One region of the Cupriavidus sp. SK-3 genome, then DNA from elsewhere that is predicted to be linked to it. Evidence: riboswitches for the same ligand, from Rfam matches in the RefSeq annotation. Region 1 holds a riboswitch; the other holds the start of a gene.
The links. A riboswitch is a leader RNA that binds a small molecule or an ion and turns the genes downstream of it on or off. The one in region 1 is predicted to bind glycine.
Positions count from the first base shown of each region.

Region 2: another riboswitch for glycine. It lies ahead of CF70_RS25895 (D-amino acid dehydrogenase); the one in region 1 lies ahead of gcvT (glycine cleavage system aminomethyltransferase GcvT).

Region 1 covers NZ_JFJV02000264.1:34,341-49,247, forward strand. Annotated here, with positions in the region: gene CF70_RS28200 (cation:proton antiporter) at 1-45, shown strand, start outside; gene CF70_RS28205 (YbdK family carboxylate-amine ligase) at 45-1,160, shown strand; gene CF70_RS28210 (hypothetical protein) at 1,261-1,482, shown strand; gene CF70_RS28215 (OsmC family protein) at 1,599-2,078, opposite strand; gene CF70_RS28220 (MBL fold metallo-hydrolase) at 2,139-2,876, opposite strand; gene CF70_RS28225 (DUF2071 domain-containing protein) at 2,956-3,861, opposite strand; gene CF70_RS28230 (EthD family reductase) at 3,858-4,181, opposite strand; gene CF70_RS28235 (L-serine ammonia-lyase) at 4,267-5,643, opposite strand; gene CF70_RS28240 (DUF421 domain-containing protein) at 5,675-6,217, opposite strand; gene gcvP (aminomethyl-transferring glycine dehydrogenase) at 6,329-9,250, opposite strand; gene gcvH (glycine cleavage system protein GcvH) at 9,352-9,732, opposite strand; gene gcvT (glycine cleavage system aminomethyltransferase GcvT) at 9,843-10,970, opposite strand; glycine riboswitch at 11,070-11,209, opposite strand; glycine riboswitch at 11,231-11,318, opposite strand; gene CF70_RS28260 (UvrD-helicase domain-containing protein) at 11,553-13,646, shown strand; gene CF70_RS28265 (protocatechuate 3,4-dioxygenase) at 13,895-14,677, opposite strand; gene CF70_RS28270 (hypothetical protein) at 14,667-14,907, opposite strand, start outside.
Region 2 covers NZ_JFJV02000246.1:2,494-17,400, forward strand. Annotated here, with positions in the region: gene CF70_RS25845 (LysR family transcriptional regulator) at 136-1,053, opposite strand; gene CF70_RS25850 (molybdopterin-dependent oxidoreductase) at 1,149-4,580, shown strand; gene CF70_RS25855 (ornithine cyclodeaminase family protein) at 4,628-5,593, shown strand; gene CF70_RS25860 (short-chain fatty acid transporter) at 5,604-7,049, shown strand; gene CF70_RS25865 (FKBP-type peptidyl-prolyl cis-trans isomerase) at 7,317-7,721, shown strand; gene hfq (RNA chaperone Hfq) at 8,009-8,392, opposite strand; gene CF70_RS25875 (PepSY domain-containing protein) at 8,684-8,950, shown strand; gene CF70_RS25880 (cytochrome b/b6 domain-containing protein) at 8,974-9,510, shown strand; gene CF70_RS25885 (GNAT family N-acetyltransferase) at 9,825-10,268, shown strand; gene CF70_RS35300 (Bug family tripartite tricarboxylate transporter substrate binding protein) at 11,039-11,596, opposite strand; glycine riboswitch at 11,847-11,973, shown strand; gene CF70_RS25895 (D-amino acid dehydrogenase) at 12,022-13,344, shown strand; gene CF70_RS25900 (LysR substrate-binding domain-containing protein) at 13,442-14,365, shown strand; gene CF70_RS25905 (MFS transporter) at 14,634-14,907, shown strand, end outside.

The sequences.
Region 1 (14,907 bases):
CTTCGCTTTGCGGGCGAGGTCAGAAGCAATGGAGGAGGACGCTGATGTCACTCGAACCGTTCAAGCACTCCGAAGCGCTGACTTTCGGCGTGGAACTGGAGCTGCAGCTCGTCAATCGTCACGACTATGACCTGGCGCCGTTCGCGCCGGACCTGCTGCGTGCGCTGAAAGGCGCGCAGCATGCCGGCGACATCAAGCCTGAGATCAGCCCCTCGATGATCGAGATCAGCACCGGCATCTGCACGAGTTATGCACAGGCGCTGGACGAACTCGGCACCATGCGCGACCTGATGGTGGATGCCTCGCGTTCGCTCAACCTGGGCATCTGCGGCGGCGGCACCCATCCCTTCCAGCAGTGGGCCGACCGCACCATCTCCGATTCGCCGCGCTACCAGTACATCTCCGAACTCTATGGCTACCTGGCCAAGCAGTTCACGGTGTTCGGCCAGCACGTGCATATCGGCTGCCCGAGCGCCGACGACTCGCTGTTCCTGCTCCATGCCATCGGCCGCTACGTGCCGCACTTCATCGCGCTGGCCGCCTCGTCGCCATATGTGCAGGGCGTGGACACCGGGTTCGCCTCGGCGCGGCTGAACTCGGTCGCGGCCTTCCCCATGAGCGGGCGCGCGCCGCACCTGCTCACCTGGGATGCGTTCACCGCCTACTTCGAGAAGATGCGCAAGACCGGCGTGATCGAGAGCATGAAGGACTTCTACTGGGATATCCGTCCAAAGCCCGAGTTCGGCACCATCGAGGTCCGCGTGATGGACACGCCGCTCACGGTGGGCCGTGCCTGCGATATCGCCGCCTACATCCAGGCGCTTGCGCGCTACCTGCTCCTCTCGCGCCCCTTCATGCCACAGGAAGACGACTACCTCGTCTACACCTTCAACCGCTTCCAGGCTTGCCGCTTCGGGCTGGAAGGCGAGTATGTGCATCCCAACGAGCTCACGCGCATGCCGATCGCGGATCACATCATCTCGATCTGCGATGCGCTGGTCCCCCATGCCGAAGCGCTGGGATCGCTCGATGCGCTGGCCAATATCCGCGCGCTGGCGCAAAGCCGCAACGGCGATGCCGAGCGCGTGCGCCAGATCGACGCCAGCACGCGGAGTCTGCGCGAAACGGTGCGGCAGACTTGCGATAGCTGGGCGATCTGAGCGCGCTACGGGTACCGTGCGCAGGCAACCCGCGCAAACCGGTGGAGCAGGACTAGAATTAACGCATCAGATGCCCGTGACGACAACTTTCGGAGCTACGATGAAAGCGCTTTCCACCAAAGCAGAACGGACGCGCGGACGTCCTTCGGACCGGGCCGTGAACGTTCTCGCTGCGATTGTCGGACTGGTCACGCTAGCCATCGGCATCGGCTGGCTCATCTATGAGCATGTCGTGAATTTCGAGGTGCCTTACTTCGCGATTCCGCTGGTCCTGTCTGTGCCGGTGATCGCCGCGGCGGCGGTCCGCTGCATCTGGGACTAGCCCGGTCCGCACCGCGAGGCCGGAAGCCGACGCCGATCCTCAACCGCTGCCACCTGGCGTGGCGGTCGCATCGCATTGCCTCTGTCGCGCGCCGTTCCTGCGCTGGCGCCGTGATATCAGGCCTGCGCGCCCCCGTACACCGGCTCGCAGCGCACCTCTGACTTGACCGAGTTGGCAATGAAGCACGCCTCGTGCGCCGTGTGATGCAGGTGGGCGATTTCATCGCGGCTCGGCTGCCGCTCCCCGGAAAAGGTGACTTCCGGCCTGAGCGTGACCACCGTGATGGCCATCCTGCCGTCCGCGTTCTTCGCCATGGTCCCGACCGCCGCATCGAAGTAGCGGTCCACGCAGAACTTGTGCTTGGCGGCGATGGACAGGAACCACAGCATGTGGCAGCTGGACAGCGAGGAGACGAAGGCCTCTTCAGGATCGATCGCCGCGGCCTCCGACATGGGCAGCGGCACGACATGCGGCGACGACGAACCCGGCACCTCGATGCCGCCATCGAATCGCAGCGTGTGTTTCCGGCTGTAGCGGTTGCCGAGGAAATCCTGTTCTCCACGCAGCCATAGGATTTCTGCGGTGTACTGGGCCATGTCCTGTCTCTCCTGTCTGCATTATCTTGCCGTGGCCAACGCGCCTGCGGCGGCGCCCGCCTATGCCCCGTGCGGGACCTGTTCCCCATCGCGCAAACCAAGCCGCTGGTTAGCCGGCACGGCCACGTCGATCAGCTTGGGCTTCGGCAGGTTCAGCTGCGCCATCATCTCGATGAACTGGGTACGCGTGCGGCCGGCCACGCGGCTGTTATGCGCGCGTTCCTGGCCGATGGTGGATTCGGTGCGGCCCTTGTAGTCGTGGGCGGGATAGACCACGGTGTCGTCGGGCAGGGCGAAGAGTTTTTGCGTGAGGCTGTCGTATAGCGTGCCGGCGTCGCCGGACTGGAAATCGGTGCGGCCGCAGCCGTCGATCAGCAGCGCGTCGCCGGTGAAGATGCGGCGCACCACGCCGGCGGGGGTGGGCTCTTCCCACAGGTAGCTCATGCTGCCGGCAGTGTGGCCCGGCGTGTGGATGGCGCGCAGCGTCTGCGTGCCGAACTGCAGCGTGTCGCCGTCGATCAGCTGCTTCTGCGCGGGCTGGATATCGCAGCCCGAGGGCGCGGCGGTGTGCGCGCCGGTTTGCAGCGCAACATGGCCCGCGGAGGTGATGTGGTCGGCGTGGGCATGGGTCTCGACCACCCACGCCAGCGTGGCGCCGCTGGCCTGCAGCAGCGCCAGGTCGCGGTCTAGCTGGTGATCCACCGGATCGATCAGCAGCGCCTCCCGTGTGGCGGCGTCGATCAGCAGGTAGGTAAAGGTGGAGGAGGTTTCGTCGAAGAGCTGATGGAAGGTCTGCATGGCTGCACCGCCTGAGTGGGAACGGACATGATAGCGCTACCGCACGAATTCATGGCTATCCGCGCGTGGCTTCATGGCCTCACAGCAGCCGCTCCCACAGCACGCGGAATGGCACCGCCGGCACCAGGAAACAGAACGGCTGCGCGCACTCGCCGGGCGGCACGCCGAGTTCGCGCAGCATCGGCAGATTGCACTCGCCAATGACCGCTTCCAGCGGCTGCACGGCGGCGAGATCGATCGGCAGGTCGATGCCGGCGTGGGCGATGCGGCCGGCATCCTCTACGTGCGAAATCGCACTGTCCTGCAGGCACAGGAAGGCGACCGCGGATTCCCAGGAGTCGAAGCAGCCAGCGAAGCTGGCGGGCAGCGTGCGCGTGGCGGCGGGCCGTACCGTGCTGCGCAGCGCGGGCGCACTGCCCGCGCCGGGCACGATCTCGGTGCGGATCGCGCGGTCTTCGCGCCGGTGCACGAAGCGCGCCGCCAGGTGCGATGGCAGGGCGTCGCTGAAGAACCGGCTGCCGAGTGCATAGATGGCGCTGTCCAGCGTGTTCTTGACGAACAGCACCACGCGCCCGGCGCGCGCGCCGCCGGGCAGCTGGTCGACGTAGAAGCGCCAGTTGCTTTGCAGCGGCGATGGATACAGGCGCCGCAGCGGTCCCGCCGCGGCCGGGCCGAAGTGCCGGTGCGCGTAGGTCAGCACGGTGAACAAGGTCTTGCCGTCGCGTTGCCACAGGCGCACGCCCGGCGGCGCGTACCGGGCGGCCGCCGTGGCGTCCACCAGCCAGTTCAGGTAGACCACCTGCTCGACCTCGCTTTGCAGCACCATGAAGGGCAGGCGCGACAGCACCGCGCGGCGTGCCGCCAGCAGGCGCGGCGAGGACACCAGCCGGGCCAGCCATCTGCCGGGCAGGCCGGGCCTGGGGTGGACGAAACGGTTGTGGGTAAGTCGGGTGGGCTGCTGCGGCTGGGGCGGCAATCGGGTCAAGCGACGGACACCACTTCGCTGATCTGCACCACCGGCACCGCATCGGTGTAGTTGGGGATATCGAGCTGCAGCTCGTTGCCGGCGGCCTTGGCGGCGGCAACGAAGTCCTGCACCGACTCGAACAGGAAATGGCACATCACCGTGTAGGCCGGATCCGAGCCCGGCGCGCCGCCGCCCAGCCCGCGCTCCACTGCCGCGCCCCGGTAGCCGGGTTGCGCGCCGAACAGTTCGATGGCGCGCGGCATGTGCCGCTGCAGGTAGTAGTCCATGTCGAACTTGCCGCCCTTGCTGTGCGGGTAGAGAAAACTGATTTTGACCATGCCGGACTCCAAGTGGGTGAAGTGGGTGGATGCCCGGCAAGCGTAGCAGAAAGCGTGGCAGTGGAAGAAGGAACGGGAAGCGGCCTCAGCACTCCACGATATTCACCGCCAGCCCGCCGCGCGCCGTTTCCTTGTATTTGGTCTTCATGTCGGCACCGGTCTCGCGCATGGTCTTGATGACCGAATCCAGCGACACGTAATGCATGCCATCGCCGCGCAACGCCATGCGCGCGGCGTTGACGGCTTTCACCGACGCCATGGCATTGCGTTCGATGCAGGGAATCTGCACCAGCCCGCCAACCGGGTCGCAGGTCAGGCCAAGGTTGTGTTCCATGCCGATCTCGGCCGCGTTCTCGACCTGCTCGGGCGTGCCGCCCATCACTGTGGCGAGCGCGCCGGCGGCCATCGAGCAGGCCACGCCGACTTCGCCCTGGCAGCCCACCTCGGCACCCGAGATCGAGGCATTGAGCTTGTAGAGCATGCCGATGGCGCCGGCGGTAAGCAGGAAGTCGATCACGCCCTGCGGGTTGGCGCCAGGCACGAAGCGGTCGTAGTAATGCAGCACGGCCGGGATGATGCCGGCCGCACCGTTGGTTGGCGCGGTGACCACACGGCCGCCGGCTGCGTTTTCCTCATTGACCGCGATCGCGTACAGGTTGACCCAGTCCATGACCGAGAGCGGATCGGCCAGCGCGCGCTCGGCGTGCTCGGTGAGGTTGCGGAACAGTTCGGGGGCGCGGCGCTTGACCTTGAACGGTCCCGGCAGCTCGCCGTCGGTACGGCAGCCGCGTGCCACGCAGGCCTGCATCACGGCCCAGATCTGCAGCAGGCCGGCATTGACCTCGGCCTCGCTGCGCCACACGCACTCGTTCTCCATCATCATCCGCGCGATGCTCTTCTTGCTGGCGGCCGCCATTTCCAGCATGGCGCGCCCGCTGCGGAAGGGGTACGGCAGTTGCTGGTCGGCTTCCAGGATCTGCGTGTTGGCCGCGCCGGCGGTGATGACGAAGCCGCCGCCCACCGACAGGTAGCGCCCCTCGCGGATGGGCTCGCCGCCGGCATTGAAGGCATGGAATTTCATGCCGTTGGGATGCTCGGCCATCGCCTCGCGGCGATAGAAGACGATGTGTTCCTTCTCGACAAAGGGCACGGGGTGCGTGCCCAGCAGCGATAGCGTGCGGCTGGCGCGCAGCGCGGCCAGGCGCAGCTCGATGGTGTCGGGGTCGATGGTGTCCGGCGCCTCGCCCTGCAGGCCGAGGATCACACCCTTGTCGGTGCCGTGGCCGCGCCCGGTGGCGCCGAGCGAGCCGTACAGCTCGATGCGTACGCTGGCCACTTGCGGCAGCAGGCCGTCGCGCGCCAGGCCCTGGGCAAACATCAGGGCCGCGCGCATCGGGCCCACGGTGTGGGAACTGGAGGGGCCGATGCCCACCTTGAACAGGTCGAAAACGCTGACAGCCACGGCAAGGCTCCTGGTTGGCTACGCGCCGGTCTCAGACCGACGAGTTGCCGATGTCGTTATCGGGGGCGCGCCACAGCGAGGTGGCAGCGTCCTGGGGGGTGGGTGGGGCGTCTTTCTTCGCCATCACGCTGATGGTGCCGTCGTTTTCGAGGATGGCGAAATGCACATCGCTCACGCGCTCGCAGCCGGCATGGCGCAGCGCCTTGTGCAGGTCGTCGCGCGTGATGAAGGCGCGTTTCATCACGTCGGGAAACACCTTGCCTTCGTGGATCAGTATCTCGGGGCGCCCTTCGACCACATTCTCGAAGCGCCGGCTGCGCCAGCTCAACCAGGCCAGCCCGAGATTGGCCGCGATCAGCGTCACGGCCAGGATCAGGCCGGCGGTGACCGAATTGTCTCCCGCGTTCATGGCGTTCTGCACCGCGTTGGACAGGACCAGCAGCAGCACCAGGTCAAACGGCGTGAGCTGGCCGATCTGACGCTTGCCGGAAAGCCGCAGTAACACCAGCAGGCTGCCGTAGACGATCAGTCCGCGCAGGACGAATTCCCACCATGGGGCGCTGAGATTCCACATGCGTGCTCCGTTTGCCGGGCACGGCCGGGTGGCCGCGCATCCACACCGAGCATAGCGCGCTGGCGAAGCGCCGGGGTTGCCGCGACGGCCGCAACCCCGGCATCCACCAGCTTACTCCTCAGCGTACTCGCTCATCGGCACGCACGCGCAGAACAGGTTGCGGTCGCCGTACACGTTGTCGGCACGGCCGACCGGCGGCCAGTACTTCTGCGTGCGCAGCGCGGCCACCGGGTAGGCGGCTTCCTGGCGCGTGTACTTGTGCTCCCACGCATCGGCGGTGATCACGGCGGCGGTGTGCGGCGCGTTCTTCAGCGGGTTGTCCTCGCGGTCGAAGCTGCCGTCTTCCACGCGGCCGATCTCGGCGCGGATGGCGATCATGGCGTCGATAAAGCGGTCCAGCTCGTGCAGGGCCTCGCTTTCGGTCGGCTCGATCATCAGCGTGCCCGGCACCGGGAAGCTCATGGTCGGGGCGTGGAAGCCGTAGTCCATCAGGCGCTTGGCCACGTCCTCGTTGGAGATGCCGGTGGTCTTCTGCAGCGGGCGCAGGTCCAGGATGCACTCGTGCGCCACCAGGCCGTGCTGGCCGGTGTAGAGCACGGGGAAGTGCGGGGACAGGCGGCGGGCCACGTAGTTGGCGGCCAGGATGGCGTTCTCGGTGGCGGCGGTCAGGCCGGCCGAGCCCATCATGGCGATGTACATCCACGAGATCGGCAGGATGCTGGCCGAGCCGAACGGCGCGGCGGAAACACCGCCGATGCCCTGGTCGTCGCGGCGATAGCCCACGCTGTCCTGGTTGGGCAGGAAGTCCGCCAGGTGCGCGCCGACCGCCACCGGGCCAACGCCCGGGCCGCCGCCGCCGTGGGGGATGCAGAAGGTCTTGTGCAGGTTCAGGTGGGACACGTCGCCGCCGAACTGGCCCGGCGCGGCGGTGCCGACCATGGCGTTCATATTGGCGCCGTCCACGTAGACCTGGCCGCCGTGCTTGTGCACGATGTCGCAGATCTGCTGCACGCCCTGCTCGAACACGCCATGCGTGGACGGGTAGGTGATCATGATGGCGGCGAGGTTCTTGCTGTGCTGCTCGGCCTTCTTGGCCAGGTCTTCCAGGTCGACGTTGCCGTTCTCGTCACAGGCCACCACCACCACCTTCATGCCGGCCATCTGCGCTGAGGCCGGGTTGGTGCCGTGGGCGGAGGAGGGGATCAGGCAGATGTCGCGATGGCTTTCGCCACGGCTGGCGTGATAGGCGTGGATGATCAGCAGGCCGGCGTATTCCCCTTGCGAGCCGGCGTTGGGCTGCAGGCTCACCGCGGCGTAGCCGGTCGCGGCGCACAGCATGGCTTCAAGCTGGTCGATCATCTCGCGGTAGCCGACCGTCTGGTCCAGCGGCGCGAACGGGTGCACCTTGCTGAACTCGGGCCACGTCACCGGGATCATCTCGCTGGTGGCGTTGAGCTTCATGGTGCACGAGCCCAGCGGGATCATGGTGCGGTCCAGCGCCAGGTCCTTGTCGGCCAGCATGCGCAGGTAGCGCAGCATCTCGTGCTCGGCGTGATGCGTGTTGAACACCGGATGGGTCAGGTAGGCGCTCTGGCGCGCCAGGCCGGCCGGGTAGGCGTCCTGCGCGGCGGCTTCCAGCGCGTCGAAATCGGGCACCGGCTTGCCGTGGGCGAAGATTTCCAGCAGGGTGACCACGTCTTCACGCGAGGTGGTTTCGTCCAGCGAGATGCCGATGCGGGCGGCGCCGGCGTGGCGCAGGTTGATGCCGCGGGCGGTTGCCGATGCGTGCAGGGCTTCGGTGTTGAAGCCGGTTTCCAGGGTCAGCGTGTCGAAATAGGCGGCGTTGGTGCGCGCATAGCCGAGCTGCTGCAGGCCGCCGGCCAGCGTGGCGGTCAGGCGGTGCACGCGCTGCGCGATGCGCTTGAGGCCTTGCGGGCCGTGGTACACGGCGTACATCGAGGCCATCACGGCCAGCAGGACCTGCGCCGTGCAGATGTTCGAGGTGGCCTTCTCGCGGCGGATATGCTGCTCGCGCGTCTGCAGGGCCAGGCGATAGGCCTTGTTGCCTTGCGCGTCGATCGTCACGCCAACCAGGCGGCCGGGCATGGAGCGCTTGAAGGCATCCTTGACCGCCATATAGCCGGCGTGCGGGCCGCCGAAACCCAGCGGCACGCCAAAGCGCTGCGAGTTGCCCACCGCCACGTCGGCGCCCCATTCGCCGGGCGCGGCGATCAGGGTCAGCGCCAGCAGGTCGGCGGCAGCCACCACCAGGCCGCCGGCGGCGTGCACGGCATCGGCGATGGCGCGGTAGTCGGCGACCTCGCCATTGACGCCGGGGTACTGCAGCAGCACGCCGAAGGCATGGGCGCCGGCGGCTTCCGAAGCGGGGCCGACCTTGACCTCGATGCCCAGCGGCAGGGCGCGGGTGCGTACCACTTCCAGCGTTTGCGGCAGCACGTCGTCGGCCACGTAGAAGGTATTGGAAGCGTGCTTGTTGACGCGCTGCAGCAGCGTCATGGCCTCGGCGGCCGCGGTGCCTTCGTCCAGCATGGACGCGTTGGCGATGTCCAGCCCGGTCAGGTCGGTCACCATCTGCTGGAAGTTCAGCATGGCTTCCAGGCGGCCTTGCGAGATCTCGGGCTGGTAGGGCGTGTAGGCGGTGTACCAGGCCGGGTTCTCGAAGATATTGCGCAGGATCACGCCCGGCGTCAGGGTGTTGTAGTAACCCTGGCCGATAAAGCTCTTGAGTACCTTGTTCTTGTTCGCCAGCCCGCGCAGCCTGGCCAGCGCCGCTTCCTCGGTCAGCGGCTCGGTGAACTCGCCCAGCGGCATGCCGTCGCGGCGGCGGATGGCGGCGGGGATGACGGCGTCGATCAGCGCGGCGCGGCTGTCATAGCCTAGCACCTTGAGCATGTGTTGTTGCTCGGCGGCGTCGGGGCCGATATGGCGGGAGGCGAAGGCGTCGCGCGCCTCCAGTTCGGCCAGCGTGGGCCGGGCAACTTGGGCGGCAGTCATGGGCAGGGGAGCGTTCATGGCAAGAATCTCGTGGGAGCGGTGCGGCGGGTGGTCGGCCCGGTGCGCGTCGCGGCAGTCTTTGTCCGTCATTCCCGTGGCGCGGGAATGACGATCTGGCATCAGGCGCCGACGTTGGCCTTGTAGGCGTCGGCCGACATCAGGCCGTTCACGTCGTCGCTGTTGGCCGGCTTGAGCTTGAACAGCCAGGCGTCGAAGGCGTCGGCATTGACGCTCTCGGGCGCGGCGGCGGCGGCATCGTTGACGGCGATCACTTCGCCGGCCACCGGGGCGTAGATGTCGGACGCGGCCTTGACCGATTCCACCACGGCCAGCGCATCGCCGGCACCGACGGACTTGCCCACTTCCGGCAGTTCCAGGAAGACGATGTCGCCCAGCGCGTCCTGCGCGTGGTCGGTGATGCCGATGGTCAGCGTGCCGTCGGCTTCGACGCGCACCCATTCATGGGACTCGGTGTATTTCAGGTCGGCGGGGAAATTCATGGGATTGCTCCAGATTCAATTTGTTATTCAGCGCCAGCCGGGCGGAGGTTCCGATACACGATGATCGATGGGTAACCGCCGGCTGGCGCGCTGTGACCGGGTGCGAGCGTTCAGCTCACGAGTGCCTTGCCATTACGCACAAACGGCAGTTTAACCACAGTCGCGGCGAGTTTGCGGTCGCGGATCTCGACCTGAACCTCGGCGCCGATGGCAACGTCGCGCGGCAGGCGGGCAAAAGCGATGGATTGGGACAGCGAGGGGCTGAAGGTGCCGCTGGTGATCTCGCCGTCGCCGGCGGGGGTGATCACCTTCTGGTGGGCGCGCAGCACGCCGCCTTTTTCGCGCAGGATCAGCCCGACGAACTGCTGGGTCTGGCCGCCGGCGACCAGCGCCGCCTTGCCGGTGAAATCGCGTTCGCTTTGCAGGTCCACGGTCCAGGCCAGGCCCGCGTTGAGCGGCGAGGTATGGATATCCATGTCCTGGCCGTACAGGTTCATGCCGGCTTCCAGGCGCAGCGTGTCGCGCGCGCCCAGGCCGGCCGGGCGCACGCCGGCGGCGATCAGCTTTTCCCACAGGCCGGCCACGTTCTCTGCCGGCACCACCAGTTCGAAACCGTCTTCGCCGGTATAACCGGTGCGCGCCACCATGACTTCGCCGAGCGCGGGATCCTGCACCACCACGGCGTTGAACGGCTTCAGGGCTTCGCTGGGTTGCGTCGAGGGAAAGGCGCTCCACACCTTGGCGCGGGCGTTCGGGCCCTGCACAGCGACGATGGCCAGCGGGGCCACGCCGTCGGGCGCGTTGTCGTGGCGGCGCGGCGTGATGCTCACGCCGCTATTGGTGGCCGCGTTGCGTGCGGCGATCCATTTGATATCGGCGTTGGCGGTGCCGGCGTTCACCACCAGGCGGAAGTGATCCTCGGCGAAGAAGTAGACGATCAGGTCGTCGATGACGCCGCCCTTTTCGTCGAGCATGCAGGCGTACAGCGCCTTGCCCGGCGTTTGCAGCTTGTCCACATTGTTGGCCAGCAGGCCGCGCAGGAAGGCACGCACATGCTCGCCATTGAGATCGACCACGCACATGTGGGAGACGTCGAACATGCCGGCGTCCGTGCGCACGGCGTGGTGTTCCTCGATCTGGGAGCCGTAGTTGACCGGCATGTCCCAGCCGCCGAAGTCGACCATGCGGGCGCCGATGGCGCGGTGGATAGCGTTGAGGGGCGTGGCCTGGAGCGTCATGGAATCCTCGGGGGAAGGCTAATCTCGGTTCGAAAACGAAAAAAGGGCCATCCGCCGCAGGATTCGGCGCGCAATAGCGCTGCCAAATCCGCTGCGGCGGATGACCCCTCTGTCCTCGATACCTGAGAGATTACAAGGCGGCCCCGGCTAAACCAGGACCCAGGCCTTGCGCGCCCCTTCGGTGGGCACGCTCACCATTGATTCAGCAATGGCGGGTGCCGCTCTCCAGAGTACGGCGTGCATCGTGTGCATGTTGCAAGCCGATCCGACCAGTCCATGGTGCCTGAGAGTTTTCGGGTGATACCCCTTCGGCGGCGCAAGATCTGCGCGCTCTCCCGGTCGGATGGCGCGACTCTACAGCCAGCCTCGGGGGCTTGTCAACGCGGGCGATTGCCGGGCTGGCCCGGAGGGCGGGGCGGCCTGCGGGCATGTTAACATCTGCGGCTCCGATGGCTTTTCCTGTGCCGCAGGCTTCACTCGTGGCCGCGCATGTGCTGCCCATGTACTGCCCATGTGCCGCGCGGAGCCTCGCGCCCGCCCTTGCCGGCCATCCCGCCACCCAGCCTCACCACCAGCCCTCGCATGACCCACGGACTTAATCCTGCCCAATCCGAAGCCGTTCGCTACCTCGATGGCCCCTGCCTGGTCCTGGCCGGCGCCGGTTCGGGCAAGACCCGGGTGATCACGCAGAAGATCGCCCACCTGATCGAGGACAAGGGCTTCCAGCCCAAGCACATCGCCGCGGTGACCTTTACCAACAAGGCCGCCAAGGAGATGCAGGAGCGTATCGCCAAGCTGATGGAAGGCAAGACCACGCGCGAGGGCAAGCGCATTCCGATCAAGCAGATCACCGTCAGCACCTTCCACTCGCTGGGCGTGCAGATCCTGCGCGCCGAGGCGGAGCACGTAGGCCTGAAGCCGCGCTTCTCCATCATGGATTCGGACGATTGCTTCGGCATGGTGCAGGAGCAGCTCGCCAGCACCGACAAGAAGCTGATCCGCAGCGTGCAGAGCACCATCTCGCTGTGGAAGAACGGCATGGTCGATCCCGAGACGGCCATCGCCCAGGCCGAAAACCCCGACGATCACCAGGCGGCGCTGATCTACCGCAACTACGTGGCCACGCTGCATGCCTACCAGGCAGTGGATTTCGACGACCTGATCCGCCTGCCGGCCGAGCTGTTCGCGCGCAACGAAGAGGTGCGCATGCGCTGGCAGAACCGGCTGCGCTACTTCCTGGTGGACGAATACCAGGACACCAACGCCTGCCAGTACCAGTTGCTCAAGCAACTCGCCGGCGGCTCGCACCTGCGCGCCCCGGCCTTTACGGCGGTGGGCGACGACGACCAGGCCATCTATGGCTGGCGCGGCGCCACGCTGGACAACCTGAAGCTGCTGCAGACCGATTTTCCCGACCTCAAGGTGGTCAAGCTGGAGCAGAACTACCGCTCCACAGTGCGCATCCTGGAAGCGGCCAACGCGGTCATCTCCAACAATCCCAAGCTGTTCGACAAGAAGTTGTGGAGCGAGCACGGCATGGGCGACCCCATCGCCATCAACCCGATGAACGATGAGGAGCACGAGGCGGAATCCGTGGTGTTCCGCCTGTCGGCGCACAAGTTCGAGCGGCGCGCGCAGTTCCGCGACTACGCCATCCTGTACCGCGGCAACCACCAGGCACGCCTGTTCGAGCAGATCCTGCGCCGCGAGCGCATTCCCTATGTGCTGTCGGGCGGGCAGAGCTTCTTCGACAAGGCCGAGATCAAGGACATTTGCGCCTACCTGCGCCTGATCGCCAACCCGGATGACGATCCCGCCTTCATCCGCGCCATCACCACGCCCAAACGTGGCGTGGGCAACACCACGCTGGAAGTGCTGGGCACCTTCGCCGGGCAGGCCAAGGTCTCGCTGTTCGAGGCGGCCATGATGGGCGGCATCGAGGGCAAGCTGCAGCCGCGCCAGCTGGAGCCGCTGCGCGTGTTCTGCGAGGCGATGGTGCGGCTGGCCGGGCGCGCGGCCAGCGATCCCGCTACCGAAGTGCTGGACGACCTGATGGAAGGCATCCACTACGAAGCCTACCTCTACGACATGTTCGACGAACGCCAGGCGCAGTCGCGCTGGACCAACACGCTGGAATTCCTCGACTGGCTCAAGCGCAAGGGCACCAAGCCCGAGGCCACGGGTGAAGGCGAAGCCACTGGCTTCGACACCGCCGACGGCTTTGGCGACGAAGGCAAGAACCTGCTGGAGCTGACGCAGACGGTGGCGCTGATGAGCATGCTTGAAGGCCGCGAGGAAGATCCCGACGCCGTGCGCCTGTCCACGCTGCACGCCTCCAAGGGACTGGAGTATCCGCACGTGTTCCTGGTCGGCGTGGAAGAGGGCATCCTGCCGCACTGCCGCGAAGACGAGGACATGACCGACGAGAAAATCGAGGAAGAGCGCCGCCTGATGTATGTGGGCATCACCCGCGCCCAGCGCAGCCTGCATATCAGCTGGTGCAAGAAGCGCAAGCGCGCGCGCGACACCTACTCGTGCCAGCCCTCGCGGTTTATCGGCGAGATGAAGCTGGAGGAAGCGCCCGAGATCAAGGACGAGACCCCGGCCATGAGTCCGAAAGACCGCCTGGCCGGACTCAAGGCGTTGCTGGGCACGCCCGGCAAGACCGCGGCGTAGCCAGCGCCGGACGTATAAAGCCCGAACCTACACAGCCGATACATTGCCCTACAAGCGGGACAAGACCCCGGCCTGATGCCTCATTACCATTGATCGTGCCTGGGCTGTCGTTCTGGTCCGGGCGCCGCACCGCTTCGTCCCTTCGGAGCGGGGTGGCCGGGCCGTGATGCCCGACTTCTTCCCTGTTACGCGCCTCCGTACTTTAGTGTCCGGGGGCGTTTTTTTGATGGGCAGGACCGGGGGCTGCCTCAGGTTCGCGCGATACCGATCGTGAACTCGCCCTCCAGCGTGCCGGCCGCATCCTGCAGGCGGCGCACCCGCACCAGGCCGGGATGCGCGCCGGCAATCGGGTCCTGGCTGTTCCGGTACGGCGAGGCGCCGCGAGCGCGATAAGCGGGGTGGCCGAGAAGCACTTCGCGGTTCAGCGCCTCGTCAAAGAACATCTGGGAGGTCAGCACCTCCTCCTTGCCGACATGAATTTTCAGATGGATATGCACCGCGCGCGGCGCGTACCAGCCGGGGTAGATCGTCAGGAACTGCGCGCTGCCATCGGCTCCGGTAGGTTGCACGCCCCGCAGGAAGCGAGCGGCACTGGTGGGCGCGGCGTGCATGCCGCCTTCTTCCCGCCCTGGCCCGGCGCCACCCGCGGACGGTGGTATGCGGCCTCCCCGCGCCCCGGGCGGCGGCGGCATGCCGGCCTGGTCATAGCCGCTATAGCTGCCGCCGGCATCGCAGTGCCAGATGCTGGCCAGCGCGCCGGCCACCGGCGCGCAGCCGCGGTCGGAATCCACCACGACCAGTCGCAGTCGAAGCAACTGGCCGGGCCGGCCATCGCGGATATCGCTGCGCATCAGCGCCTCGTCAATATAGAAAGGGCCCTCGGTCAGTGCCGGCGTAAGCAGGCAGGCGGTCGGCGCGGACTGCGCGGCGGCATCGCCCGCCAGCCCGATCAAGCCCGCGCCGAGCGAGCCGCCCAGCACACCGCCGAGAAAGCGGCGCCGACTGCCGGGGGAGTCATGCTTACTGCGCATCGTGTGCTCCTTGTCGGTGAGGTCCCGCAGCACCGGGTACGTTGCCCGGGCCGTCCGCGCCGAAGGCGCAGGGCATGGGCGCGGGCCCATGCGGCGGCATCGCACCGTCGGCGAAGGGGCCAGGCATCCCGCCCGGCCCCGGCCAGCGGCCCGCTTCCGGCATGGCGCGCAGGCGTTTGCGCTGGCCGGCATCCAGGCTTTCGTCAAAGGCGATCCAGCGGTCGCGCACG
Region 2 (14,907 bases), on a different contig from region 1:
TGGCGCCGCATGACCGTCGGCGCACAACGCACAACAGCCTTGTGGAGGCTTGCCAGCGTCCGGCTTTCCGATGTACAAAATGCAATGCGCCCCGCGCGGGGTGGGCAGATCGATCGGATCTCCTGCTCGCCTCCCTCAGGCACGCGCCTTGTCCCTGCCCTTCAACGCACTGCGCAGGTAGTCGGCCAGCGCCACCACATTGCCTGGCGTGGCGGGCTCGCGTTTCCATACCAGGCCAACATCCATCGACGGTACCTTGTCGGCAATCGCGCGCCGCACGATCCGCTGCCCTTCGAGCGACCAAGGCCGGTAAACCAGATCGGACAGGATAGCGATGCCGCGCCCGGCCGCGACCAGGCTGCGCACCGCCTCGATCGAGCAGCTCTGGTAGCGCACCTGCGGCGCCAGGCCATATTGCCCCCAGTACTTGCCGACGGTGGCGATATGCTCGTCCATGTCGAGCAGGATGTAGTCGTGCCTTGCCACGTCCGCCAGGCCGATGCGGTCCGCCATCATCAGCGGATGTTCGGGATGGCCCCATAGCTGCCGCGGCGAGCGCAGCAGCGTTTCGCAAGCGACGTGGTCGAGACCGGGCAGGTTCGAGACCAGCAGCAAGGCAATATCGATCTCGCCGGCCAGGACGCCGCGTTCGATGTCATGCCGCTCCCGCTCGAGCACTTCCAGCCGGAGCCCGGGAAACTTTCGCTCGATCGACGCCAGCAAGCCGGGCAGCACATAGGCCGTGATGGTCTCTGTCACACCCACGCGCACCGTGCCGGCGATCTCCACCGGGGCCACGCTCACGGCTTCCACCGCGTCCAGCACGGCATCCTCGATCTGCTGCGCATGCCGGAGAAAGCGCGTGCCGGCGTCGGTCAGGCGGACGCCGCCGGCATGGCGCGTGAACAACTGAGCGCCCACCGCTTCCTCCAGCGCCTTCAAGGATGCCGTCATCGACGACTGCGACACATGGCAGCGAAGTGCGGCACGCGACACCTGCCCGGTCTCCGCGATGGCCACGAAATGCTGCATTTGCTTCAAAGTCGGGATCATCGATTTTTACGATATTACTGTGTCGAAATTATGAATTAGAAATACCTCCACATGCTAGCTAGCATCCGGTCAGGAGACAAGATGCGGTGACACCCATGACAAAGGAAGACAAGCGCGGCTACTGCACGTTGTGCCGCTCACGATGCGGCACGGTGAACGTGGTGGCGAATGATGCGCTGATCGAAGTCCGCCCCGACACCTCGCACCCCACGGGCAAGGCGATGTGCATGAAGGGCAAATCGGCGCCGGAACTGGTCCACAGCGCGGACCGCCTCCTTTATCCGATGCGGCGGACCAACCCCAAGACCGATGCGGATCCCGGCTGGCAACGCATTTCGTGGGAAGAGGCCTTGTCCGAAGTGGCGCGGCGGATGCTCCAGGCCCGGCACGACGGCGGCGCCGAGTCAGTTGCGTTTGCCGTCACCACGCCGAGCGGCACGCCGCTGTCCGACAGCATCGACTGGATCGAGCGGTTTATCCGGCTATTCGGCAGCCCCAACACCTGCTACGCCACGGAAATCTGCAACTGGCACAAGGACTACGCGCACGCTTTCACTTTCGGCTGCGGCATGCCGACCGCGGACTACCGCAATGCCAACCTCATCGTGCTGTGGGGCCATAACCCGACCAACACCTGGCTGGCGCAGGCCGAGGCGATTGGCGCCGGCAGGGCCTCCGGCGCCAAGCTGCTGGTGGTGGACCCCAGGGAAACGGCGCTGGCCGGCCAGGCGGATCAATGGCTGCGCGTGCGGCCGGGAACGGATGCCGTGCTCGCCATGGCAATCGCCAACCTGCTGATCGAGGCGAATGCGTTCGATCTCGCCTTCGTGCGCCAATGGACCAACGGCCCCTTGCTGGTCCGCAACGACAACGGGCGCTTGCTGCGGGGCCGCGACGTGGGGCTCGCCGATGGCGAGGCCTGCCTGGTTTGGGATGCCTGCGCCGGACAAGTCCGGCCGTCATCGGCGCTGGCCGGGCGGGATTTCGAGCAGGTCGCGCTGCGGGGGACGTTCGAAGTGGGCAATGCCAACAGGCCGGGTCCCCCCACCCTCGCCTGCCGGCCCGCCTTCGACCTGTACGCAAGCGAATGCGCCCGCTATCCGGCGGACGTTGCCGCGGCACTCACCTGGGTGGCGGAGGCGGAGATCCGCCACGCGGCCAGCCTGTTCGGCGCGGCTGAGCGCGTGGCCTATCACGCGTGGTCCGGCGTCGGCCAGCATGACAATGCGACCCAGACGGACCGGGCGATTGCCTGCCTCTACGCCTTGACAGGCAGCTTCGACAAGCAGGGCGGCAATCGCATTTATCAAAAGCCGCCGTACAACCCCGTCAGCAGCTTCAACCTCTTGCCGCCGGAGCAAAAATGCAAGGCGCTGGGCTATGCGGCGAGGCCGCTCGGCCCGCCTGCGCAAGGATGGGTCACGGCGCGCGACCTGTATCGGGCCATCCTGCACGCGCAACCTTACGCCGTGCGCACCCTGGTCGCCTTTGGCACCAATCCCCTGCTGTCGCAGGCAGACGTGGAAGACGGCGCGCGCGCCCTGCGCAGCCTGGACTTCTACGTGCATTGCGACCTGTTCGAGACACCCAGCGCCCGCTACGCCGATGTCTTGCTGCCGGTCAACACACCGTGGGAACGAGAAGGCCTGCGCATCGGCTTCGAGATCTCCGCCGAGGCCGAACAACTGGTGCAGTTGCGCCAGCGCATGGTGTCGCCGCGCGGCGAATCGCGCGCGGACAACGACATCGTGTTCGACCTGGCTGTGCGGCTGGGCATGTCGGAGGCCTTCTTCGGCGGCAGCCTGGAAGCGGGGTGGAATCATATGCTGGCCCCGTGCGGCCTGACGGTGGGCAAGTTGCGCGAGCAGCCGGAAGGCATCCGCGTGCCGGTCGCCGACGTGGAACGCAAGTATGCGGGCAGGCCACGCGATCGTGCCTTCAATACGCCGACCGGGCTGGTGGAGCTGTATGCCGAGCAGCTCCTGCGCCACGGCTATCCGCCCTTGCCACGCCCGGACCAGTCTCTTGTGGATGCGGGGGACGCTTCGGGCGACGCCTTCCCGTTCGTGCTGACCTCGGCCAAGAGCGGCTACTACTGCCACAGCCAGCATCGCGGCCTGCCCTCGCTCAGGCGCCGTGCGCTCCAGCCCGAAGCGGAGATCCCCGCCGCGCTGGCAGCCGCGCGCGGCATAGTCAGCGGCGATGCGATCCGGGTGAGCACAGCCGTCGGCAGCGCAAGGTTCATCGCCAAGGTCAGGGAAGGCCTGCATCCGCGCGTGGTGGTCGGCGAGTTTGGCTGGTGGCAGCGCTGCGATGCACTTGCGCAACCCGCGCTGGCTGTCTCGGGACAGGGCAACAGCAACTACAACGGCCTGATCGCCGCTGACAGCATCGACCCCGTCAGCGGCTCCGTGCCGCTGCGCGGCTACCGCTGCAACGTGGAGCGCGATCCCGGCGTCGATGTGGGGCGGCGCAGGTGGGACGGCTATCGCGCCTTCCGCGTCGCCAGCCTGGTGAAGGAAGCCCGCGAGGTCACGTCGGTATTTCTGGAACCCGCCGATGGCGGCGGCCTGCCGGACTTCCAGCCCGGCCAGCATGTGACGATCCGGCTGACGGTGCCACCCGCCGGCGAGGAGATCGTGCGCTCGTATTCGCTCACCGGCCCGGCCCTCGTGCCGGACCGGCGCGGCTACTCCATCTCCGTGCGCCGCGCGGTGGGCGTGTCGGAAACCGGCGAGACCGTATTCGGGCGCGCCTCCTCGCATATCAACCTGTGCCTTGCGGCCGGCGATACGGTCTGGCTGCGGGCGCCGTCCGGCACCTTTGTCATGCCGCTGCATACCGGGCGGCCGCTGGTGCTGCTGGCCGGCGGGATCGGCATCACGCCGTTCGTCTGCCTGCTCGAATCGCTGGCCAGCCTCGCCGATCCGCCGAAGATCCTGCTCCTTTACGCGAACCAGAACAGCCTTGCCCATGCATTCCGGTCGCGCATCCGGGCACTACGGCAAACCCTCCGGGGGCTGGAAGTCGTCGACTTCTACGACCGTCCGGCGGAATGCGACGTGCCCGGGGTCGACTACGACATAGCCGGACGCGTCAGCGCCGACCATGTCCCGGCACGCCTGCTTGCCCGGCGTCCCCTGGTCTATATGTGCGGCCCCGCGCCGATGATGAGCGCTTTCGCCGATGCGCTGGCTGCCCGCGGCGTGCCCCGCTCCGACATCCTCCGGGAAGTGTTCCGCTCCCCCGAACGGACGGTGGCCGGAACCGGCCAGCAGTTCAACGTGGTGTTCGCCAGGTCCGGCATGTCCAGCACCTGGCGCTCGGCGGACGGGCCTTTGCTGGGCTTCGCCGAAAGACTCGGCCTGGCATTGCCCAGCGGGTGCCGGGTCGGCCAGTGCGAAAGCTGCGCGGTACCCATCGTGTCGGGCCGCATCCGGCACCTGCACGGCGAGGATCCCGACGATGCCGGCGTGTGCCTGGCGTGCCAGGCCGTTCCGGCCAGCGACATCGTGCTGAATGCGTGATCGCGATCGCCGGCGCCTGCCTTATTCCAACCCCCACCCAAGCCACTATGTTGATACTGGACTCCGACACCACCCGTGCCCTGCTGCCGTTCGAGAATCTCGTGCCCGCGCTGCGCGCGGCGTTTATCCGGGGCTGCGAAGTCCCGCAGCGCCACAGCCATGCCATTGATGCGGACGGAACCATGCTGCTGATGCCCTCCTGGCGGGCCGGCGGCTACCTTGGCGTGAAGACCGTGACGATCTACCCCGGCAACACGGCGAAAGGCCTGCCGGGCTTGTACTCGACCTACCTGCTGCACGACGCGCGCACCGGCAAGCCGCTGGCCATGATCGACGGCAACGAGATCACGTCCAGGCGCACCGCCGCCGCGTCGGCGATGGCGGCCTCGTACCTGAGCCGCAAGGATGCGTCGTCGATGCTGGTGCTCGGCTCAGGCCGGGTCGCCAGCCTGCTGCCCCATGCCTATCGCGCCGTCAGGCCGATCGGGCGCGTTGCCGTCTGGGATATCCATGCGCGGCAAGGCGAAGCGCTGGTGGCACGGCTGCAGGCCGACGGTTTCGACGCGCGCTTTGTCCCGACGATCGCCGCCGCCTGCGAAGACGCCGACATCGTGACCGCCGCCACGCTCTCCACCGCGCCCCTCGTGCATCGCGCGTTCCTCCGGCCCGGCACCCACCTGGACCTGATCGGCGGCTTCACGCCAGCCATGCGCGAGGCCGACGACGGTTGCTTCGATGCGGCTTCCGTCTTCGTCGACACGGGCGAGGCCGTGCTCAAGGCCGGCGACCTGCTGCACCCGATCGAGGCCGGCGTGCTCGACGCGGCCGACATCCGGGCCACGCTCGCGGACTTGTGCCAGCGGCGCCATCCCGGCCGCGTGGACGACGCGGAAATCACCGTCTTCAAGGCTGTCGGCACCGCGCTGGAAGATCTCGCGGCGGCCGTCATGGCCTATGAAGGATTCAAGGGCTCGCAAGGCGCCACGCCGAGCGCAGAAGCCATGTCAATGTAAGGAGACAGCAATGAAAAGCACCCCCCTATCGCTGGACGCGGCGGACCATCCGGGCCGCGGCGGACTCGAACGGCTGGCCGTCAAGGTCACCGACTGGTCCGAGCGCTGGTTCCCCGATTCCTATATCTTCGCCGCCATCGCGGTGATCGTCGTGGCGATCGGCGCGATGGCGGCCGGCGCGCCGGCGCAAAGCGTGGCGCAAGCATTTGGCGACGGCTTCTGGAGCCTGATCCCGTTCACCATGCAGATGGCGGTAGTGGCCATCTCCGGGTATGTGGTGGCGGCTTCGCCGCCTGCTTCGCTGCTGATCCGGCGGCTCGCCGCCCTGCCCAGGACGGCGCGGGGCGCCATCGCCTTCGTCGCGCTGGTGAGCCTGCTGACTTCCCTGCTCAACTGGGCCATCAGCCTGATCCTGAGCGGACTGCTGGTGCGGGCCATCGCAAGGCGCAGCGGCCTGCGCGTGGACTACCGCGCGGCCAGCGCGGCGGCCTACCTGGGGATGGGGGCCACCTGGGCGCTGGGCCTGAGTTCTTCCGCCGCGCAGTTGCAGGCCAATCCCGCCAGCCTGCCCAAATCCCTGCTCGATATCACCGGCGTGATCCCTTTCTCCCAGACCATCTTCCTGTGGCAGTCGATGGCGATGACGGCGGTGCTGATCGTTGCGTCATTGCTGGTGGCATATTTCTCCGCACCGGCGGGAGACCGCGCGCGTACTGCGCAGGACATGGGCGTAGACCTCGATGACGCCGGCGATGGCATCGGCCGTCCCACGCGTCCCGGCGAATGGCTGGAGTACAGCCCCTTGCTGACCTTGCTGATCGTGGCGCTGGGCGCGGGATGGCTGGTCCGCGAGTTCACCACCAAGGATCCTGTCCTCGCGATCTCCAATCTCAACACCTACAACTTCCTGTTCCTCATGCTGGGAATGCTGTTGAACTGGCGGCCCAAGCGCTTCCTGCGCGCCGTGGCCAAATCGGTGCCCTCCACCGCCGGCGTGCTGATCCAGTTTCCGCTATATGGCGGCATCGCATTCATCCTTACCAAGGCTGCGGGCATAGACGGCACGACCCTTTCCCACCACCTGGCGTCGGCCTTTGTCTCGGTCGCCACCAGGGAATCGTTTTCCGCCGTGATGGGCGTGTACTCCGCCGTGCTCGGCTTCTTCGTGCCGTCGGGCGGCGGCAAATGGGTCATCGAAGCGCCCTACGTGATGCAGGCGGCAAACGCGCTGCAGGTCCACCTGGGCTGGGCGGTGCAGGTGTATAACGCCGCAGAGGCGCTGCCCAACCTGATCAACCCGTTCTGGATGCTGCCGCTGCTGGGCGTGCTGGGGATCCGGGCCAAGGACGTGGTGGGCTTTACCTTCACCCAGTTGCTGGTTCACACGCCGCTTGTGCTGTTCATGCTCTGGGCATTTGCTTCGACGCTGCCTTACCGCCCGCCCATGATGCCTTGATGCGTACGGGCTCCGCCAAGCCGCGGGAGCCGGGGGCGGCCCCTGTGCAACCGGATACTCCGGTGCCTCCGGCGCATTGCCCGGTTGAGTCTGGCCATCGGGGAGTCCATGCTTCGCGATGGCGTCTGGCGGCGCTGGCGCCATCGCGCCCGGCGCCCCTGGGTTCAGCCCGGTTGCGGCTTGCGATGGCCATCCCGGTTTAAGATGGCGGTTTCCGGCCGGCCTTGCCGGCCCGGACTTCACCCCCACCACTCTGCAAACTGACACATGAAGAAAATTGCCCTGCTACTTGCCGCCCTGGGAATGGCCTCCGTCGCCCACGCAGCCGCTCCGGCCGTGGAAACCCTGCCGTCCGGCATGTCCATCGAGCAGATCGTCAAGGGCACCGGCGCCACGCCGAAGGCGTCGGACACGGTAAAGGTGCACTACCGCGGCACGCTGACCGACGGCACCGAGTTCGATAGCTCGTACAAGCGCGGCCAGCCGATCTCGTTCCCGCTGAACCGCGTCATCCCCTGCTGGACCGAAGGTGTGCAGAAGATGCAGGTCGGCGGCAAGGCCAAGCTGGTCTGCCCGGGCCCGACCGCCTATGGCGCGCGCGGCGTGCCGGGGACGATCCCGCCGAATGCCACGCTGAACTTTGAAGTGGAGTTGCTCGGCATCGGCAACTGACGCAGGGCGGTTCCACCGTTTGACCAGGCCCCGGCAAGCCCGCCGGGGCGCTGACGAACTGACGATTGCGAGCGAGTCGCCCGAGAAGAGCGTGAAGAGGCCGGGATGTGACCATCGCCAGCACATGCTGCCGGATGAGCCAGGCGATTCATCGCTGTCGGACCGGGTTCGAGCCACTCGATCCGATCATGGCGAGGACGAACTCGACCAGCAGCTATCTGACGCAGCAATTCGCGGCGATCAACAACGCATCCGGCAAAAACGGACTTCGCGGCAGCGTGGCAACCCTATTCGTTTCCGCCACCGGGCGCCATGGAGCGACGCTTCCGCGTCACCACAAGGGGTGCCTGGGTATTGCCGTCGGACGTCACGCGTGGCGTGCGCGGACCAACCCCCGGCATGCGCGGCCCGCTGCCTGGCGCACGCGCGCCGCCACCACCACCGCCGCCGCCGGGCGGCCGCGTGCCGGTGTCCAGCTGGATGGTCGATATGGCTCGCTTGTAGATGGTCTGCATGCCGCCAGGCGTGCTCAGCATCACCACGAAGGCGTCGAATGACTCGATCGAGCCGACGAGCCGGATGCCGCTGACCAGGTACACCTGCACACGCTTGCGCTCTTTGCGCGTTGTGTTCAGGAAGGAGTTTTGCGGGTTGGTATCGTCGAGCTGCATGTGAATTCAAAAATGGGGCAGGCGAAGCGCTGCGGGAAACTTGGGCTACTGCGGCGTTGCCTGGCCGGCGCCGGCGCACCACATCGGTGCTTGCACGCACATGCGCCATGTGCCGCGCACGCCGGAATGGCGCCGCGCCATCCTGGCCTGCATTAGCCATTCTAGCGCAAGCCGATCAGTCCCCCTGAAACCGATACGCTGCCCGCGCGGCGGCAGGGGCAAATCCGTATTGCGAATCGTTACCTGTTTGTCTATGCTTCGCTGTCACATATGACTAAGCGGAGGCTTTCCATGCAGCGTATTTGCCTGTTCCTGCTCGCTGGCGTGTTCTCAACGGGAGCAATCGCTGGTGCCAAGTGCGCCGCCCATCCCAAGGCCGAATGGATGAAGGAAGCCGACGCCAGGGCCAGGATCGAAGCGCAGGGCTACACCATCAAGAAGTTCAAGGTGGACGGAAACTGCTACGAGATCTACGGCACGACGAAGGAAGGCAAGAAGGCCGAGATCTACTATGACACCAAGACCCTCGATGTCGTGAAATCGGAAATCGAGAAGTAACGGCAGTCTCGGACGGGCACGCCATGATGACCGGCGCTGCGTCGATTCGCGTTTGGGATATTGCCGTGCGCCTGACGCACTGGAGCGTGGCTGCGCTTGTGCTGCGGGACTTGGTCGAGGACTCCGGCGGCCCGTCACACCGCGCCGTCGGCTATGTTGCCGCCGGACTGGTGCTGTTCCGGATCCTGTGGGGTTTCATCGGCAGCGAGCCTGCCAGGTTTTCCGCGTGGCTGCCCACGCCCTCCCGCCTCCTGGCCTACCTCAAGGCACTGATTGCACACCGCCCGCCCCGGTATCTGAGCCACACGCCGCTCGGCGCGATGATGATGATCACCATGTGGGCCATCATCATCGCGCTCGCCGTGACGGGCTGGATGTCGAGGCTGGACGCCTTCTGGGGCGAGGATGGACCGAAGGACGTGCATGAGTTGCTGGCGGACGCCCTGATGGTGCTGATCGTCATACACCTCATTGCCGCCGTCGCGATGAGCATGGCTCACAAGGAGAATCTCATCGCCGCCATGCTGACCGGAAACAAGCGGCGCGATGGCGGCACTTGAAGGTGCCGCGGCAGCATGCGAGCATTGTCCCGATACGGGTCTCCCGCCAGCCATTGCGATTCGGCTTAGCCAGCACCAATGCGCGGCTTCCAGGAGAGCGGCAATTCTGCCAGCCTCCTGTCTGCGCGCGCCGACAACGCATATATCACACAGTGATACAAATTGGAGTTTCCTCGGGCTTGTCACGAGAACGTTCAAGCTGGTAGCATCCCGCAACTAGTTGCTTCGTATCAGCAGTGGGTGCTGACACGCGGCATCAACAAAGTGCCAGAGCTGCCCGGCAGCCTCATCGAGCACTGACCGGAGACTGTTTCATGCTTACCCACGTCTATCTCCGTTCGGCGTCCCAAGTCGACATCGAGCCGATGACTTCGTTGCTGGCAAGATGCGGCCTCGCCACGGAGGACGTAACGGAGATTCTCGACAGCTTTCAGATTGCGCTTTGCGACGGTCGTATCGTTGGCTGTGCTGCAGCGGAGCGCCGTGGACACTCAATTATCATCCGGTCCGTGGCAGTGGAGTCCGGCTATCGAGATAGGGGTGTCGCGAGCCGCCTCGTAGAAAAGCTTCTCGTGCGCGCCCGCGGCACTGAACTCCGACATGCTTTTCTCTTGTCCGCATCGGCTCCCGCCTATTTCGCGCGCTGGGGTTTCTGCCACATCCCTTTCGATAAAGCGCCGTCAGAAGTCCAGGCCTCACGGGAGTTCCGCAATGCTGCACAAAGCTCAGCGCTATGCATGCACTGTGAGCTCAAGTAGGCATGCGAAGCGCGCCTGACGCGTGAACGCCCTTGCCTCGCTTAATGGCCCTGTAAGCGCTTGCCGCCAGAAGAAATCCAGTGCACGTTCGTGCACAAAAAGACCCACGTCACCGGAAACTGGTGACACGGTGGCAGCAGGACTCTATCGCCAGCCCATGCAGAATGAATAATTCTTAATCTGAGAATTAAACAGATTTTTCCAGCTTATCTCTTGGCCATTGTGACCCTCACCACCCATGGCATGGCAGGTGGTCGGCAAGTCGCCATGACACAGCGTTAAGGTTAACCCGCGCCCCACTGATATCCGTCTTTCTCGGCACTCACCTGACTCCAAATTGTCATCTAGGTCCAGTTAAATACGCGAGCGGTTATTTGCAGCGCCATCGGCGAGTTCACCGCCGCTACCGGCCAGCAAGACTCTGGCATGTTTGCCAAAACAAAAAATGAACGCCCGTTCGCGAGATACCGCCAAGCGAAACGAGGCATAGCAATATTTCAAGGTCAATATGCATCAAGCTCTCGCTTCTCCCATGGCCACGAACGACGCGTCGCTACCCGGCGCTGGCAGTGGGAGAAGGACTCGCTGGACCGTCTCGGCCGGCATCAAGGCCCTGCGCCAGGAAGCGGCAAGCCTGCGAGCAACTGCTCAGGCAAGGATGACCCTGGCCGGCACTTGTGTTGCGCTCTGTGAACCTGGCGACTTGCTCCAGCGGGCCGCGATTCTCGACAGGGGCGCTGACGTTCTGGCGCTGACCGACTGGAGCTGAGTCAGTTCGCTTTCTTTGTCGTCGCCCGGGCAGTAAGCGATGGTGCCGCGAGGCCATACCACGCGCTCATCTGCATACCCTTGATGCCGCGTTCGGTGAAGGTCGCGGCCTCGGGGAACAATCGAAGACGCCTCTCCGCAGCGACCGCGATAGCGCGGACTTTTCCACCTCGGATGTATGGGACGGCCCCGGTGTCGAACATATATGAGAGCTGTCCGGCCATGACATCAGAGATGGCTGGGCCACTACCTTTGTAGGGCACGTGGATGACGTCGATGCCGGCAATGGACTTGAACAGTTCACCTGCCAAGTGAGCCGATGCTCCAATGCCGCCCGAACCATAGGAGAGCTTTCCTGGTTTTGCTTTGGCAGCATTGACGATGTCTTTCGGCGACTTGAATGGCGATACCGCAGGCACAAGCAGAATGCTGGGGATGGCAGCCACGGACGCGACCGTGGTGAAATCCTTGATGGGTTCGAAGCCCGTCCTCTTACATAGGTGGGCACTCGCCGCGTTGGTCGAGCTAGTTGCCAGGTACAACGTGTATCCGCAGGTCACGCTGCGACCCGACGTGGACCTTTCCGCTTCATTGTGCAAACGTTAAAGAATCGGCGACGCCAGAAGGCGATGCTGCAAACGCTGCTACATCGGTGGGGCGGGCCCGACGCCCACTACCTCGCCCTTGCAGTCTCCCGGCCACGCGTGCTATGGTGCGGCTTCCAGGAGAACGAGGCGCCCCCCGCCATAGCAGGTCGGGCGCTTCTACCGAAGGCGTACCCCTGAAACGCTCAGGTGCAGAAGACTGGAAACCGATAAAACTGGAGAGCGCCGGACCGGACCACCAAGCGTGGCGCGGCATGCGGCCGCCGAAGGGGCAAGCCGGCACCCGTGGTGGGTGCGGCGAATCTCTCAGGCAAAAGGACAGTGGGGGCAGACAGGCCAGATTGCCTGTCTGCCCCTTTTTGCTGTCCGGAGCCTGAAGAATGAAAGTCATCGTGATGGGAGCCGGCGTGATCGGCGTCGCTTCTGCGTGGTACCTGGCCAAGGCCGGGCATGAAGTGGTGGTGCTGGAGCGCAACGCGGGCGCCGCCCGGGAAACCAGTTTTGGCAACGGCGGCCAGATCTCGGTCAGCCATGCCGAGCCGTGGGCCAACCCGGCCGCTCCGCTGAAGATGCTGCGCTGGCTGGGCCGGGAGGATGCGCCCCTGCTGTTCCGCCTGCGCGCCGACCCGGCGCAATGGTCGTGGGGCCTGAAGTTCCTGCGCGAGTGCACGGCTAAGCGCTCCACCCACAATATGATCCAGTTGCTCAACCTAGGCACATACAGCCGCGCCAGCCTGCAGGCCCTGCGCGAGGAAACCGGCATCGAGTACGACCACCTGACGCGCGGCATCCTGCATTTCTACACCAGCCAGAAGGAGTTCGACGCGGCCATCGAGCCGGCGCGCATCATGCGCGAACTGGGCTGCGAGCGCCGCGTGATCGGGCCGGACGAAGTCGTACGCCTGGAACCGGCGCTGTCCAATATCGCGCCGCGCCTGGCTGGCGCCACCTATACCAGCGAGGACGAATCCGGCGACGTGCACCGCTTCACCACCGAGCTGGCGGCCAAGTGCGAGGCGCTTGGTGTGCGTTTCCGCTACGGCGTGCGTGTGCAGCGCCTGCACGCCGATGGCGGCAGGATGCGCGGCGTGGAGATCGCCGATGAAACCGGCGGCTACCAGATCGAAAGCGCCGATGCCTATGTGCTTGCGCTGGGCAGCTTCAGCCCGATGCTGGCGCGCCCGCTGGGGGTGAAGCTGGATATCTATCCGGCCAAGGGCTACTCGGTGACGCTGCCGGTACTCGACCCCGCGCGCGCGCCCAGCGTGAGCCTGACCGATGACGAGTACAAGCTGGTGTTCTCGCGCTTTGGCGACCGCCTGCGCGTGGCAGGCACCGCCGAGCTCAACGGCTATGCGATGGACCTGAACCCGGTGCGCTGCGACGCCATCGTCAAACGGACGCTGGACGTGTTCCCAGGCATGAGCCGTCCCGAGCTGGCGCGCTTCTGGACGGGCCTGCGCCCCGCCACGCCGGGCAACGTGCCGTATATCGGTGCCAGCGGGATCGACGGCCTCTACCTCAACACCGGCCACGGCACGCTGGGCTGGACGCACGGCTGCGGCTCGGGCCGCGCCATTGCCGACATCATCAGCGGTTATGTGCCGGAAGTGGACTTTGCCTTCAGTGGCGAGCTGCCGGCGCACAAGGGTCCACGCGCGCTTGCCATGGCGGCAAACCCCGCCAGCGCAACGGCCCACTGAGCGCGAACTGCGGCGCGCATTACCGCGCCCTGCGCCCGGCCATCTGCGCCGGGCGCTTTGCCTTTACCATGTGCGTCCACGACTCCGCAGGCTCCCCATGAAGCTTAACCAGTTGCGCGCCCTGGCCGCCATCGCCGACACCGGCAGCATCCAGGAAGCCTCGCGCCTCCTTCACCTGACGCAGCCCGCGCTGAGCAAGGCCATCAAGGAACTGGAGAGCAGCGTCGGCGCCACCTTGTTCGTGCGTTCCAGCAAGGGCGTGCGGCTCACCCCCCATGGCCAGCGGCTGGTCACGCATGCCCGGCTGATCAGCGAGAACGTGCGGCGCGCGCGGGAGGACCTGGAAGACATGATGGGCAGCGTGGTCAGCGAGATCACGGTTGGCGTCACGCCGGTCACGGCGGTGATGCGGCCGATGGCGGCCTGCCTGAGTACCTTCCGGCGCGAGTTTCCCAACGCCCGCCTGCGCGTGCAGGAGATGCGGCCGACGCAGTTGCTGGAGCACCTGCGCGAGGGCACCATGGACTTTGCGGTGACGTCCCAACTGCTGCCGGCGGACCGCGGATTGGATTGCACCCAGGCCTGCCGCCTGCCGACCATCATTGCCGCGCGGCGCGGGCATCCGCTGCGCGCGGCCCGGTCGGTGCGCGTGCTGCAGCAGGCTGACTGGCTGGTGCTGGACCCGCTCTCCGACACCAGCTCGCCTTTTCATCAATTGTTCGCGGGCAATGACCTGGCGCCTCCCGCGCGGGTAATCGAGTGCACCTCCATGGGGCTGGCGCTGGAACTATGCTGGAAGGCGGATACCCTGATCCTGCTTTCCAGCGAATCGCGCGGCAGCAAGTTCGTTACGGACAATATGGACTTCATCGAGGTGGAAGAGCCGGTGCCCGAGCGCACCATCTCCCTGGTCACGCGCGACCGGCACGTACTGACCTGGGCCGCGGCTCGCCTGCACGATGCCATGCTGGAAGCGCTTTCCGGCGACTCCCCGGCACCGGGCGGCGCGGCCGCCCCCTGAACTGGCCTGCGCCTGCGCCGTTGCATGGACGCGCGGCCGCCGACTTACGCGGCACCCCTCCCCCCCCGCTTTGAGCATCGCCCGCCATTCCCGATGGCTGGCGCCCATGCCCGCTTGTTCCCGCCTATTCCCGCCTATTCCCGATCCTCATACCCATGAAAAAAAGCGAAGTGCTTATCCGGCGCCTCGCTCTTACCATGCCAGCACACCAGTAGAGACGGCGCCGCGCGGCAGCCGTCCCGAGCCAATCCCACCCGAGGAGGAAAGCATGACCCACGCGCCTACCGCGCTATCCAGCCCCGCCGGCACGGCATCCACCGCCGCCCCCACCGCGGCCCGCCCGCATTCGCGCCGCGCCATCGTCGCCGCCGCGATCGGAAACGGGCTGGAGATCTACGACTTCACCGTCTACAGCTTCTTCGCCGCCACCATCGGAAAGCTGTTCTTTCCGTCGAGCAGCCCGCTGGCTTCGCTGTTGCTGTCCTTTGCCACGTTTGGCGCCGGTTTTGTGATGCGTCCGCTCGGCGCGGTGCTGATCGGTA